Regions from separate parts of the Thauera sp. 27 genome, predicted to be linked through region 1. Evidence: predicted binding sites of a transcription regulator. Region 1 holds the regulator's gene; the other holds the start of a gene.
The links. Region 1 encodes sigma-54, which starts transcription at its own class of promoters, with help from an activator protein. Its sites were predicted from a motif close to TGGCACGCTTNCTGCTNA; they were not measured.
Positions count from the first base shown of each region.

Region 2: adh (aldehyde dehydrogenase) is a predicted target of sigma-54. The motif match lies at 2,380-2,397, and genes of this name have one in related genera.

Region 1 is NZ_AMXB01000017.1:30,690-37,804, reverse strand. Features, by position in the region: gene B447_RS11050 (AsmA family protein) at 1-1,591, opposite strand, end outside; gene hprK (HPr(Ser) kinase/phosphatase) at 1,605-2,540, opposite strand; gene ptsN (PTS IIA-like nitrogen regulatory protein PtsN) at 2,509-2,994, opposite strand; gene hpf (ribosome hibernation-promoting factor, HPF/YfiA family) at 3,131-3,454, opposite strand; gene B447_RS11030 (RNA polymerase factor sigma-54) at 3,472-4,938, opposite strand; gene lptB (LPS export ABC transporter ATP-binding protein) at 4,961-5,683, opposite strand; gene recX (recombination regulator RecX) at 5,670-6,119, opposite strand; gene recA (recombinase RecA) at 6,136-7,115, opposite strand, start outside.
Region 2 is NZ_AMXB01000057.1:1,415-8,529, reverse strand. Features, by position in the region: gene B447_RS20120 (ketopantoate reductase family protein) at 1-742, opposite strand, end outside; gene B447_RS20115 (porin) at 1,047-2,240, shown strand; gene adh (aldehyde dehydrogenase) at 2,451-3,971, shown strand; gene B447_RS20105 (DUF779 domain-containing protein) at 4,066-4,446, shown strand; gene B447_RS20100 (sigma-54-dependent Fis family transcriptional regulator) at 4,621-6,621, shown strand; partial or broken gene B447_RS20095 (DUF6498-containing protein) at 6,655-7,115, opposite strand, start outside.

The sequences.
Region 1 (7,115 bases):
TGGTCTCGTTGATCAGGCTGGCGCTGCCGGCGCCGGTGAGTCTGAGCAGGGGCGCGCGCAGCGCGAGGTCGTCATTGCGGACCTGGCCGTTGGCGATGCGAAGTGTCGCGCTCAGATCCGTGAAGTCGGTCTCGTTTCGCCCGCTCGGAGAGGGCGCTGCCGTTCCACGTATGCGGGCGGACGCCTCGCGCATCATCTGGGCGATGTTGATGCCCTTCAGCGCGCCATCGACGATGCGCAGGTCCACCTGGCCGGTGATGCTGCGGCGCAGGCTGTCGGTGCTGTCGGCGTTGCCCTGCAGGCGGGCCTGCACCGTGGCGCGGCCTGCGATGCGTGCTTCCGTGCCGCTGAAGTCGCGCAGGAAGGGGGCGAGCTGAATGTCCTCGAGACGCTCATCGAGCGTGAGCCGAAGCGGGCTGCGGCGCGCATCGATGCCGACCTTGCCGCTGTAGCGTCCGCCGTAGAGCGAGGCCGACAGTGGGGCGAGCCTGAGCTGTCCGTCCTCGGCCTGCAGGACGAGGTCGACCTCGCTCAGCTGCAGGCCGTGCGCGCGCAGGCGGCCGACACGCAGGCGACCGTCGGCAGCGAGCGTGACGAGCGCGCTGGGGTTGCGCGCTGCCGCGGTTGCGGCGCCCGCCGGGGCGGGCGCGACCTGTGCGCCGGCGGGCAGGTAGGCGTCCAGGTCGAGGTTGTCGATGTCGAGATCGAACTGAATTGCGGGGCGCGTGGGCTCGGTGACGGCAACGCGGCCTTCGATCCGGGTGTCGTCGACGATGGCATGCAGCCGTTCGAACACGATCGAGTCGGCGTCTGCGCGCAGCGCCGCTTCGATCTGCCCCCGGGGCCGAATGCCGTCGCTACGGCCGAAGCGCACCGACAGGTCCGATAGCTCGACCACCTCGTCCTGGATGCTGATGCGGACACGCGAGTCGATTGCGATGTCCATGGTCGCGCTCATCCCGCTGCTGCCCAGCGTGAAGCTGGATTGCAGCGGGAAGGGTGCTCCCGGCCTGATCTCGCTTGCCTGAAGCTGGAGCTTGGTGAGTTGCAGCTGGGTGTTGTCGCGGAGATCGGTCCACGACACGCTCGCCCCCTGGATGTCGATGCCCCCAATCGCGAGTGCGAGTGCGCCGGCCGTCGTCGCGGTGTCGCCCCGGGGCGCTGCGGCTGGCGCGCTCCCCGCAGTGTCCGCGTCCGCCGTCGACCAGTTCGTACGCCCGTCGGCCGCACGCACCAACTTGAGGGCGAGGCCGTCGATGGCGATGCGGTCGATGTCGAGTTCGCCGCGCAGCAGCGGCAACAGGCGTGCGCGGGCCTGCAGCCTGGCAATGCGGGCAAAGGGGGCGTCGCCGAAACCTGGCGCATCGGCAAGGACGGCATCCCTTGCCTCGATGCCCAGCCATGGATAGAACGAGAGATTCAGGGTGCCATCGATCTGCAGCGACCGACCGGTGTGGCGCATGAACTCGGCGGCGATGCGCTCGCGGTGGTCGTTGGCGTCGAAGCGCAGTGCGATCCAGGCGGCAAGTGCAGCGACGAGCGCGATGAGGATGCCGATCGTGATCAGCAGATAGCGTATCGGCGTTCTCATCGCGCCGCCTGCATCAGTCTTCCGGCGGCGTCATCGCCCGCGTCTGGCGTTCGATGAAGTCCTGGGTCGAATCGATGCCACGCAATTGCAGGATGGTCGAGCGCACCGCCGCCTCGAGCAGAACGGCCAGGTTACGGCCAGCCGCAACCGGCAGCACGACGCGTGCAATTGCAACGCCCAGGATGTCCTGGACCTCTTGCTGCAAGGGCAGGCGGCTGGGATCGCCGGGGCCCGGCTGGCGGCGCTCGAGGTGGCAGATCAGGCGCAGGCGCATCTTCCGGCGGCACGCCGTTTCACCGAAGATGGTGCGGATGTTGAGAATGCCCAGGCCGCGCACTTCGATGAAGTCCTGCAGCATCTCGGGGCTGCGCCCCTCGAGTACGGTGGGAGCGATGCGCGACAGTTCGACGACGTCATCGGCCACCAGGCCGTGACCGCGGGAAATGAGCTCCAGCGCGAGCTCCGATTTGCCTGCACCCGAGTCGCCGGTGATCAGTACGCCCAGTCCGAGCACATCCATGAACACGCCGTGCAGCGAGGTCTTCTCCGCCAGCTCGCGCGACAGGTAGAGCCGCAACTGGTCGATCACGCTTGCCGATGGGTGGGCTGCGCTGAACAGTGCGACGTCGTGTGCCACGCAAACCCCATGCACGATATTGGGAACTTCGCAGCCGTCGGCGACGATCAGGGCTGGCGGGTGCGCGGAGCAGATCTCGTTGAGGTGGTGAGCAACCTTGTCGTTTGACTGGCGGCGCGCCCATTCGAGCTCCGCAGCGCCCATGACCTGCAGCCGTGTGGGGTGGATGAGGTTGAGGTGGCCGACGAGATCGGCCGGCCACATGCGGTCTTCGGCGACCGCGAGGCTCGCGCCGAGGTTGCCGCTGATGTGGTTCAGCTGCAGGTTGTCGCGATGCGCCTCATACAGCCGCGCGACGCTGGTCTGCCGCATCGGCGCCCCAGTTCATGAACATCTGGTGGATATGGTCTGCATCCGGCGCGGCTTGCAGCGCTTCGCGGAAGCCGCGGTCGCTGAACATCTGAGCCAGCTCGGAGAGCAGTTGCAGGTGGGTCTCGTTGGCTTGCTCGGGGACCAGCAGCACGAACAACATGTTCACCGGGCGGCCATCGGGCGAGTCGAACTGCACCGGGCTCGCAAGGCGCAGGAACGCACCTGCCGCCTCCTTGAGACCCTTGATGCGCCCGTGCGGAATCGCAATGCCCTGGCCGAGGCCAGTGGAGCCGAGGCGCTCTCTCGCGAACAGGCTATCGAACACGGTGCTGCGCCCGATGCCCTGATTGTTTTCGAACAGCAGGCCCGCCTGCTCGAAGACGCGCTTCTTGCTGCTCGCGTCGAGGTCGACCACCACATTGGACAGTGGCAGGAGTTGGGATATCAGGCTCATTCGCTGGAGGGTTCGCGCAATATCGCAGGCATTCCGGTCGCAGGGTGCGACCGGCCGTCCCGGGGCATGCTGGCGCCGCGTCTTGGAAACGGGCGCATTATAACCATACCCCGGACGTGGGGCTGAAACGAAAGCGTCAGGCTTCGGGGGCCTGGTGCTTGATCGTCTCGTGGTTGTGGTCGGCCAGTTTCTGCTTGTACTTCTGCACCTGGCGGTCGAGCTTGTCGGTCATCGCGTCGATGGCCGCGTACAGGTCGGCATCATCGCTTTCGACGAAGATGTCCTTGCCGCGCACGTGCAGGGTGACCTCGGCCTTCTGCTTGAGCTTCTCGACCGAGAGGATCACCGCGACACTGGTGACGTTGTCGAAGTGACGGATGACGCGATCAAGCTTGGAGGTGACGTAGTCGCGAATGGCCGGAGTGACTTCGACGTGGCGCCCGGTGATGTTGAGATTCATGTTGACTCCTGTTTTTGTCAGATGGATTTGCGCAGGCTGACCGGCGGGATATTGAGGGATTCGCGATACTTGGCGATCGTGCGCCGTGCGACCACGATACCCTGCTGGCCAAGGACTTCGGCAATCTTGGCGTCGGACAGCGGTTTCTTGCTGTCCTCGGCGTCGACCAGTTGGCGAATCAGCGCGCGAATCGCCGTGGACGAGGCCGCTCCACCGGTGTCGGTGGCGACGTGACTACCGAAGAAATACTTGAGTTCGAACACCCCGCGCGGACTCGCCATGTACTTCTGCGTGGTCACGCGCGACACGGTGGACTCGTGCAGCTCGAGTTGGTCCGCGATCTCCCGGAGGGTGAGTGGCCGCATTGCCACCTCCCCATGATCGAAGAACTGCCTCTGCTGGTCAACGATGGCCTGGGACACCCGGAGGATGGTGTCGAAGCGCTGCTGCACGTTCTTGATCAGCCAGCGTGCCTCCTGCAACTGTCCGCTCAGGCCGCCACCCTGGCCGCGGTTCTGCTGCAGCAGGCTGGCATACAGGCGGTTGATGCGCAGACGCGGCATTGCCTCCTGGTTCAGGCTGACCGTCCACCGCCCGCGCAGCTTGCGTACGACCACATCCGGCAGTACGTAGCGCGTCTCGGCGTTCGAGTAACGCGAGCCGGGGTGGGGGTCGAGGCTGCAGATCAGGGCATGGGCGGCGCGCAGGGCTTCGTCGTCGCAGCCGGTCAGCTTCTTGAGCTTGACGAAGTTGCGCTCGGCGAGCAGCTCGAGGTGCTTGTCGACGATCTCGAGCGCGAGCGTGCGCGTCGCCGAAGCCGGCAGGGTACGGAGCTGCAGCGACAGGCATTCGCTGGGGCTGCGCGCGCCGATGCCTGCGGGCTCGAGGTTCTGTACGTGGCGCAGCGCGATGTTCAGGTCATCGACATCGACGTCGGCGTCGTCCGGAAGCAGTTCGAGGAGCTCATCGAGCGGCTGGTGAAGGTAGCCGTCGTCATCCAAGGCTTCGATGATGAAGCGCACGAGGGCGCGGTCGCGGTCTGACAGCGGCGACAGCGACACCTGCTGGTCGAGATGTTCACGCAGGGAGACGCCAGCCGCCTGCAGTTCCTGGTAATCGACGTCGTCGTCGTCCTCGCTGCGGCTCGATGCGCCGCTGCCGACATTGGACCAGTCCATGCCTTCGTCGGCGCTGCCATGGTCGGCATGGTCGCCGGCCTCGCTGTCCGCAGCGCTGGCTGGCGCCTCGGGGGTGTTTGCCTGTTGCTGTCTGGCCTCGTGCTCGGGGGGGCTGCCCGGTGGTAGCGGTGGTACGAACTCGACACCGTCGCCGTCGCTGCGCTCGAGCATCGGGTTCTCGAGCAGGAAGCGCTCGATCTCCTGGTTCAGCTCGATGGTCGACAGCTGCAGCAGCTTGATCGACTGCTGCAGCTGCGGCGTCAGGGTAAGGTGCTGGGAGAGCTTGAGCTGGAGGCTTGGTTTCATCGCTGTCGACGCGCGCGCGGATTCACAGGCGGAAATGCTCGCCCAGGTAAACCTGGCGCACCCTTTCGTTGTCGATGATCTCGGCCGGTTCGCCGCTTGCCAGTACCCGGCCTTCGCTGATGATGTACGCACGATCGCAGATGCCGAGCGTCTCGCGCACGTTGTGGTCCGTGATCAGCACGCCGATGCCGCGCTCCTTGAGGAAGCGGATGATCTTCTGGATGTCGATGACCGCGATCGGGTCGACCCCTGCGAAGGGTTCGTCGAGGAGGATCAGGCGCGGGTCGGTTGCAAGTGCGCGCGCGATCTCGCAACGTCGGCGCTCGCCGCCGGAGAGTGAGACGGCGGTGTTGTCGCGCAGGTGGTTGATGCCAAGCTCGAGCAGCAGTTCGTCGAGCCGGGTCTTCACCTGGTGCGCCTCGAGCCCCTGGAGCTCGAGCACGGCACGGATGTTTTCGGCCACGGTGAGCTTGCGGAAGACGCTCATCTCCTGCGGCAGGTAGGACAGGCCCAGACGCGCACGGGCGTGGATCGGCAGGTGGGTGAGGTCGGTGCCGTCGAGGTTGATCTGGCCGCCGTCGGCACGGACCAAGCCTACGATCATGTAGAAACAGGTGGTCTTGCCGGCGCCGTTGGGGCCGAGCAGGCCGACGACCTCGCCCGAGCCGACCTCGAAGCCGACGTCGTGGACCACGGTGCGCGCCTTGTAGCGCTTTTGCAGGCTGGAGACCTTAAGCAGACTCATCGCGGGGTTCTTTCAGCAGCTTGCGGATCAGTTCGGGTGCAAAGCCGCGGGTTTGCAGGAAACGGGCCTGGCGCGCCCATTCGCGCGCATCCGCCGGGGCCGCCTGGAAGCGGCTGCGCAGCACTGCGCGGGCACGCTCCAGTTCCGATTCTACGCACTCCGTGGCGAGTGTTGCCTCGATCAGTTCACGGTCGATCCCGCGCCGCGTCAGCTCGCTGCGCAGGCGGCTGCCGCCGAAGCGGTTGGCACGGGTGCGCACGTAGGCTTCGGCGTAGCGGCTGTCGGACTGCAGGCCGAGCTCGCCCATGCGCTCGATCACTGCCTGCACCTCGTCGGCCTCGCCGTGGGCGGCCAGCTTGCGCGCCAGCTCCGCGCGCGAGTGGTCGCGGCGGGCAAGATGGCGAAGCGCGCGTTCGCGCAGGCTGGGGGCGCCCATGGTGTCCTGGCTAGGCTCAGCTTTCCGTGGCCGTTGCCGGTGCCGCTGGCGGCAGTTCGGGCAGGCCGACGGCGACGCGGACCTTGTTTTCGATTTCGCGCGCAAGCGTCGGATTCGCACGCAGGAATTCGCGTGAGTTGTCCTTGCCCTGGCCGATCTTGTCGCCCTGGTAGGCATACCAGGCGCCGGACTTGTCGACGATCTTGTGTGTCACGCCCAGATCGATGATCTCGCCCTCGCGCGAGATGCCTTCGCCGTAGAGGATGTCGAAGTGGGCTTCCTTGAAGGGGGGCGAGACCTTGTTCTTGACGACCTTGACTCGGGTTTCGGAGCCGACCACCTCGTCGCCCTTCTTGATCGTGCCGGTGCGGCGGATGTCCATGCGCACGGAGGCATAGAACTTGAGTGCATTGCCGCCCGTGGTGGTCTCCGGGCTACCGAACATGACGCCGATCTTCATGCGGATCTGGTTGATGAAGATCACCAGCGTGTTGGTGCGCTTGATGTTGGCGGTGAGCTTGCGTAGCGCTTGCGACATCAGGCGCGCCTGCAGGCCGGGGAGCTGGTCGCCCATCTCGCCCTCGATCTCGGCCTTGGGGGTGAGCGCGGCGACCGAGTCGACGACGACCACGTCCACGCCGCCGGAGCGCACCAGCATGTCGGCGATCTCGAGCGCCTGCTCGCCGGTGTCGGGCTGCGAGATGAGCAGGTCCTGGATATTGACGCCAAGCTTCTCCGCGTAGCCGACGTCGAGCGCGTGCTCGGCGTCAATGAAGGCTGCCGTGCCGCCCAGCTTCTGCATCTCGGCGATCACCTGCAGGGTCAGCGTGGTCTTGCCCGAGGATTCCGGGCCGTAGATCTCGACGACCCGGCCGCGCGGCAGACCACCGAGGCCGAGCGCGATGTCGAGGCCGAGCGAGCCGGTGGAGACGGTCTGGATGTCACGTTCGACGTTGCCGTCGCCCATGCGCATGATCGACCCTTTGCCGAACTGCT
Region 2 (7,115 bases), on a different contig from region 1:
CTCGTGCGTGAGCTGCAGCTTCGTCCAGCGCCAGGCCTTCGGCGCACAACACCGGCCAGGCCTCGGCAACCAACGCGTCGAGCCAGAACCGGTAAGGGGCTTCGAGCAGCTCGCCGTTGCGTACGCGGAACAAGGCGGCAAGCGGGTTGATGGCGAGGTTGACGAGCAGCTTGGCCAGCCGTGCGGGGACGATGTCGTCCTCGACGCGAGCGTCCAGCCCGGCCCGCGCCAGCATGGACGCCAGCTCCTCGAAGCCGGGCGGCACCAGCACCTCGCCGTCGCCTGATGGCGTCACCCCGCTCGCGTCGCGAAACGCCCCCGTTGTGGTGATGCCCTGCGCGACCCGCGGCAGCGGGCAGTGAGCCTGCAGCACCGGCTCGACCAGTCCGTTCTGCAAGGACAGCACCCCCAGGGGCTGCATGCGCGCAGCGCTGCGTGCAGCTGCGGCCGTGTCCCCGGTCTTGACCAGCACGATCACCCAGTCAGCCTGCGGCGCCTCTTCAGGCGCCCACGCCTCGGGCTGGAAGAGCGTATCGCCTACGCGCACCCCCTGGCGCAGTCTGGCGGCTGCAGCGCGGTCGCGTGCGACCACTGCCACGCGCAGCGTGCGCGCAATGCGTGCCGCAAAGCTGAGCCCAAGCGCGCCGGCTCCGATGATGGCAACGGGATAGCGGGCAGGGTAAGAGGTGGTTTGCGAGCTGGGAGAGGCGGCAGCGGCGATCAAGGGCTGGAACGTCGTCATCGAGGACTGGCATCAGGGCGTGGAGTGGGCGCGCGCATGCAGTCGTAAGCGACCGTGTGCATGCGGATGCGATTTTATCCGCGGCCGCGCATTTCTGTTCCGAAGTTTCGTTTCGGATCAAGGGGGTACATCGTTTCTGTGGAGCATCTGGAACAGAGGGGGCGAACACCTATGACCTGAAACCCCTTGTCTGGCGCGACTTGTCGCGGCATGGCACAGCGATTGCACTTGCCCGCACCAGGCCGGTGCCTTGCCCCGGCCCTGCAGTGCAAACGACAAGATCACCACTCTCGAGGAGGAAACAATGGATAACACGACGACGCGCAAGGGCCTGCGTGCCACCGGAGGCAAGCGCCTGAGCCTGCTGACCGGGGCCTTGCTGGCGCTTGGCATGGGGCCGGCCCATGCGGTGAGTTTTTCGCAGGGCGATGCCACGCTCGACATCAACGGCACCATCAACGGCTTCTACTCGCACCGCAGCGCAGAGTCGGGCGGGGTCAAGACCACCAACTCGGCGCTCACCAACGGCCTGCTGCCGGGCTGGATCAACTTCGTGTTTACCACCAAGGTTGACGGGCTCGACATCAAGGCCCATGTCGGCTTCGCGCCGGGCATCAACGACAAGTCCGACGTCGTCGGCCTGCCGAGCGATCCGGGGTGTGGCGGGGCTACGGGCTGCGACAGCCCCTTCACCCAGATCGACACCCGTAACCTGTACTTCCAGTTCGGCAATGCCGAGTGGGGCACGATCAAGTTCGGCCGCGACATCGGACTGTTCGGGCAGAAGATCATCCTCTCCGACATGACCTTGCTCGGCCTCGGCGGCAACAGCTACGCCTCGACGCCCTTCAACACCACCTTCGGCATGATCGGCCACGGCTACATGTACACCGGCTTCCAGCCGCAGATCACCTACACCACGCCGACCAAGGGCGGGTTGTCGGCCTCGTTCGGGATCTTCGATCCCAACAAGTTCGCCGGCAGCGAGACCAAGGACCCTGGCTTCCAGGCCATGGCGAACTATGACTGGGAGGCGGGCACGGCGAAGGGCTCGGTCTGGCTGGGTGCAGTCCACCAGCGCACCAGCGGCACCGGCAGCTTCAACGCCAGCGGCTTCGAACTGGGGGCGAAGGTCGGCATTGGCGCCTTCGAGGCCGTGGCCTATGGCTTCGATGCCAGCGGTCTGGGCCTGTCCACCGTCGGTGCCATGTACTTCTCGCCGTTTGCCAAGACCGATGGTAAGGGCTACTTCCTGCAGGGCACCTACACCGTCGGCAAGACCAAGTTCGGCCTCAACTTCGGCGAGAACCGCGACCGTGGCGGACTGCTTGCCGACACCAACAAGTTCCGCTCGGCCACGGTGGGTGTTTACCACAGCCTGAACAAGTACATCACGCTCGTGGGCGAATACAACCAGGAGAAAGGCGAGGGCAGCGACATCTTCCCGGGCGACCTGAAGACGCGGACGATCTCGCTGGGTGGCATCCTGTTCTTCTGAGTGCTGTATCGGACTGCTCCATAAATTGCCCGCATTTATGGAGCATTTGGAGCAGTCCGGGCAATATTAGTCGCACATCATGAACACATAAAAACCTTAGCGACCGCTCAAGCTGCTGATTTTATTGGATTTTAAGAGCTGGCACGAGGCCTGCTTAGTACCCCTCGAGGCAACCCGCCCGCACACGTTCAAGATTGAGGAGACCATACCATGCTGTATGCACTGCCCGGCCAAGCCGACGCCAAGGTTCAATTCAAGTCCCGTTACGACAACTTCATCGGCGGCAAGTGGGTAGCCCCGGTCAAGGGACAGTATTTCGACGTGGTTACCCCGGTCACCGGTCAGAAGTACACCCAGGCGGCCCGCTCCACCGCCGAGGACATCGAACTCGCGCTCGACGCCGCGCACGCAGCCTTCCCGAAGTGGGGCAAGGCCGACGCCACCACCCGCTCCAACATCCTGCTCAAGATCGCTGACCGCCTCGAGGCCAACCTCGAACTGCTCGCCTATGCCGAGACCGTCGATAACGGCAAGCCGATCCGCGAGACGCTCAACGCCGACATCCCGCTCGCGGTTGACCACTTCCGGTACTTCGCAGGCTGCCTGCGTTCGCAGGAAGGCGGCATCTCGGAGATCGACGAGAACACCATGGCCTACCACATCCACGAGCCGCTGGGCGTGGTCGGCCAGATCATCCCGTGGAATTTCCCCATCCTGATGGCGGCGTGGAAGCTGGCGCCGGCGCTGGGTGCGGGCAACTGCGTGGTGCTCAAGCCGGCCGAATCGACCCCGATCTCGATCCTGGTGCTGATGGAGCTGATCGCCGACCTGCTGCCGCCGGGCGTGCTCAACATCGTCAATGGCTACGGCCGCGAGGCCGGCATGCCGCTCGCCACCAGCAAGCGCATCGCCAAGATCGCCTTCACCGGCTCGACCTCCACCGGCCGCGTGATCGCCCAGGCCGCCGCCAACAACCTGATCCCGGCCACGCTCGAGTTGGGCGGCAAGTCGCCCAACATCTTCTTCGCCGACGTCATGGACAAGGACGACGCCTTCCTCGACAAGGCGATCGAGGGCCTGGTGCTGTTCGCCTTCAACCAGGGCGAGGTGTGCACCTGCCCGAGCCGCGCGCTGATCCAGGAGTCGATCTACGACCGCTTCATGGAGCGTGCGCTCAAGCGTGTCGCCGCCATCAAGCAGGGCAGCCCGCTCGATACCGACACCATGATGGGCGCTCAGGCTTCTGCCGAGCAGATGAGCAAGATCCAGTCGTATTTGCAGCTTGGCAAGGAAGAAGGCGCCCAGGTGCTGATCGGCGGCGAGCGTGCTCAACTCGGCGGCGATCTGGCCGACGGCTACTACATCCAGCCGACGCTGTTCAAGGGCCACAACAAGATGCGCATCTTCCAGGAAGAGATCTTCGGGCCGGTGCTCGCAGTGACGACCTTCAAGGACGAGGCCGAGGCGCTCGAGATCGCCAACGATACCCTGTATGGCCTGGGCGCTGGCGTGTGGAGCCGTAACGGCAACGTGGCCTATCGCATGGGGCGCGCCATCCAGGCCGGTCGCGTGTGGACCAACTGCTACCACGCCTACCCGGCGCACGCGGCCTTCGGCGGCTACAAGGAGTCGGGCATCGGCCGCGAGACGCACAAGGTCATGCTCGACCACTACCAGCAGACCAAGAACCTGCTGGTGAGCTACAGCGAGAACAAGCTCGGCTTCTTCTGATCTGCTCCGTGTTTCTCCCTCTGCCCGTTCTTTGCGGGTGACTTGCCGGGGGCGGGTGACCGCCCCCGTTTTTTTCATGCCGGAGGCACACGACATGGTCGAACGCGTCATTGCCACCCCTGCGACGCTCGAGTTGATCGAGCGGCTCAAGGCCGAGTATGGCCAGGAACTGATGTTCCACCAGTCCGGCGGTTGCTGCGACAACAGCGCTGCCAACTGCTATTTGCCCACGGACCTCACCATCGGGCCCTACGATGTCCATCTGGGGGACATCGGCGGTGTGCCCTTTTACATCAGCGCCTCGCAATACGAATACTGGAAGCACACGCAGTTGATCATCGACGTGGTCGACGGCCATGGCGGCACGTTTTCACTCGAGGGCAACACTGGCAAGGCTTTCCATACCCGATCGAGACTGTTTACCGACGAGGAGTTTGCCGAAGTCCAGGCCGAGGACCGCAGGCTCGGGCGCTAGTAGCAGCCCTTCGTACGGGCAGTGAGCCGCCCGCAGGTATTTTTCTTGCTTTAGTCCTTCTCTGAAGCGGGGTGTGCCAAGGTGGCACAATCCGGCTCGAATGATCATCGTCGGGGGCCGCAAGCGCGTCTGCTACAGGCGCCGTAGACACCCGGCGACAGGGGAGACGAAAAGATGGGTCAGATGCATGTGCGTGCGGCACAAGGGGGCGAGCTCGAGTCCTTGCGGCGGCGTTACCTGGAGCGTGGCGATCTGCCCGAGGGCGGGCTTTCGGCCTCGGTATTGCGTTCCTGGGAGCGCTGCCAGCGCCTGGGGCTGGAGATCGGCGAGCGCGGCCGGCCAGCCAATACCACGCGCGCCGACCTGATGCTTGCCCGTGAGCGCAATCTGACGCTGCTCAACCATGCCGGCGGCGTCATGGAGCACCTCTACGAGCAGATCCGCGCCTCGGGCAGCATGGTGCTGCTTGCCGACGCCAGCGGGCTGATCCTGCACGGTATCGGCGACCCGTCCTTCGTCGACCGCGCCAGCCGTGTGGCCCTGCAGCCGGGCGCGAGTTGGAGTGAATGCCAGCGCGGCACCAACGCCATCGGCGCCACCCTGATCGAGCGCGCACCGGTGGAGATCTTCGGTGCCGAGCACTACCTCGAGTGCAACGGCGTACTGACCTGCAGTGCGGCGCCCATCTTCGACTCCAAGGGCGTCTTGCTGGGGGCGCTCGACATCTCCGGCGACCACCGCAAGCCTCAGCCACATACCTTGGGTCTGGCTCGCATGGGGGTGAGGCTGGTCGAACGCCGCATGTTCGAGAGCGAACATGCACGTCATGCCCTTTTTGCCTTCCACAACCGTCCCGAGGGCGTGGGTGGGCTACAGGAGGGCTTGCTCGCAGTGGATGCGGATGGTGAGATCGTGGCGGCAGATCGGCAGGCGCGCATGCTGCTCGGGATCGAGGATCGCCGTATCGGACGTCTGGGGGCGTTCGGCAACCTCTTTCGCAGCGGCTTCGGCACGGTCATCAGCCGTGCGGGTCGCGACCCGGCTGCGCTGATGGAGCTCGAGTTGCGTGATGGAGCGCGCATGTTCGCGCGGGTTCGGGTCAGTCCCGCCTGGAGCGCGAACGCCCATGCCGCGTCGAGCGCTCGCGCCCGCGTCGCGCAGGGCCAGGATCCATCGCGTTCGGCACGTCAGCGCATCACGCTCGAGACCCTGGCCACAGGCGATGCGGGGCTTCAGTTCACCCTCGACCGTTGCGCCAAGGTGATCGGGCGCAAGATCCCGGTGTTGATCCAGGGCGAGTCGGGTTCGGGCAAGGAGTTGCTTGCCCGTGCCTGTCACAACAGCGGACCGCGTGCGGACGGCCCCTTCGTCGCGGTGAACTGCGCGGCGATTCCCGAGCACCTGATCGAATCCGAACTCTTCGGCTATGTCGGCGGCGCCTTTACCGGCGCGCGCAAGGAGGGCGCCATCGGCCGTATCCAGCAGGCCGATGGCGGCACGCTCTTCCTCGACGAGATCGGCGACATGCCGCTGGCCATGCAGGCACGGTTGCTGCGTGTGCTGCAGGAGCGCTGCGTGCAGCCGGTGGGCGGCAGCGAACCGGTGGCGGTCGACATCGCGCTACTGTGCGCAACGCACCGCAACCTGGGTGATCTGGCCAGAGCGGGGCAGTTCCGCGAGGATCTGTACTACCGCGTCAATGGCCTGACAGCAATGCTGCCGCCGCTGCGTGAGCGCACCGACCTGCACCAGATCGTGCGCCGCCTGATCGATGGCAGCAGCAATCACCCCGAACCGCGCGCCATTACGGTCGACCCTTCAGCCATGCGTCTGCTCGAAGCGTATGCCTGGCCAGGCAACATCCGTCAGCTGCAGAACGTGCTCGAGGTCGCGCTCGCGTTGCTCGATGCCCATGAGGAGCGCATTCTGCCCGAGCACCTGCCCGAGGAAGTGCAGGGGGCATCGCCGGTCACGCGTGTTGCAGCCGCAGCCCCCGCAAGCGCGTCGTCGATGTCCCCGGCCACTTTGCCGCTGCGCGGCCGCCGCCCCAAGGACATCGACGACGCCATGATTCGCGAAGCGCTCGAGCGTTTCGAGGGCAACCTGTCGGCTGCGGCGCGTCACCTCGGGGTTGCGCGCAATACCTTGTACCGGCGCATGGGCTGCGATTATTGACGCGCTCCGATTGGGCTCCCTGCTTCGCGAGGCTCAATCGGATGACGTGTCGTCGGCCGCATCCGGCCGCCCGAGCGCAGCTGTCAGCCTTGCCCGGTGGGCTGCACGGTGCAGGCGGATGTCGAGCGCGATCTTGCCGGCGACGAGTATCAGCAGGACCGGTGCGATCGAGCCGCCACCCGACAGGATCACCACGAACATGCCGGCGATCATCGCTACATGCAGTACCACGATGCGCTTGTAGGGGTCCCACATGATCTCCGCGAGCTTGCGGCCTGCGTCCTCATTGCGCACGAAGTGGTGGGTGACGAGCGAGAAGCCGTGGCTGATGAAGAAGCCGATCGTCGCCACCACCATGCCCATCTGCTCATGCGCGATCCACTGCAGGATCCCGAACAGGTGCTGGAAGACCACGAAGGGGCCGGGCCACTCCACCGCGCCGACGTAGGGTTCGATCACGTCGCCCGGCATTCCGGCCATGGTGGCGATGCCCA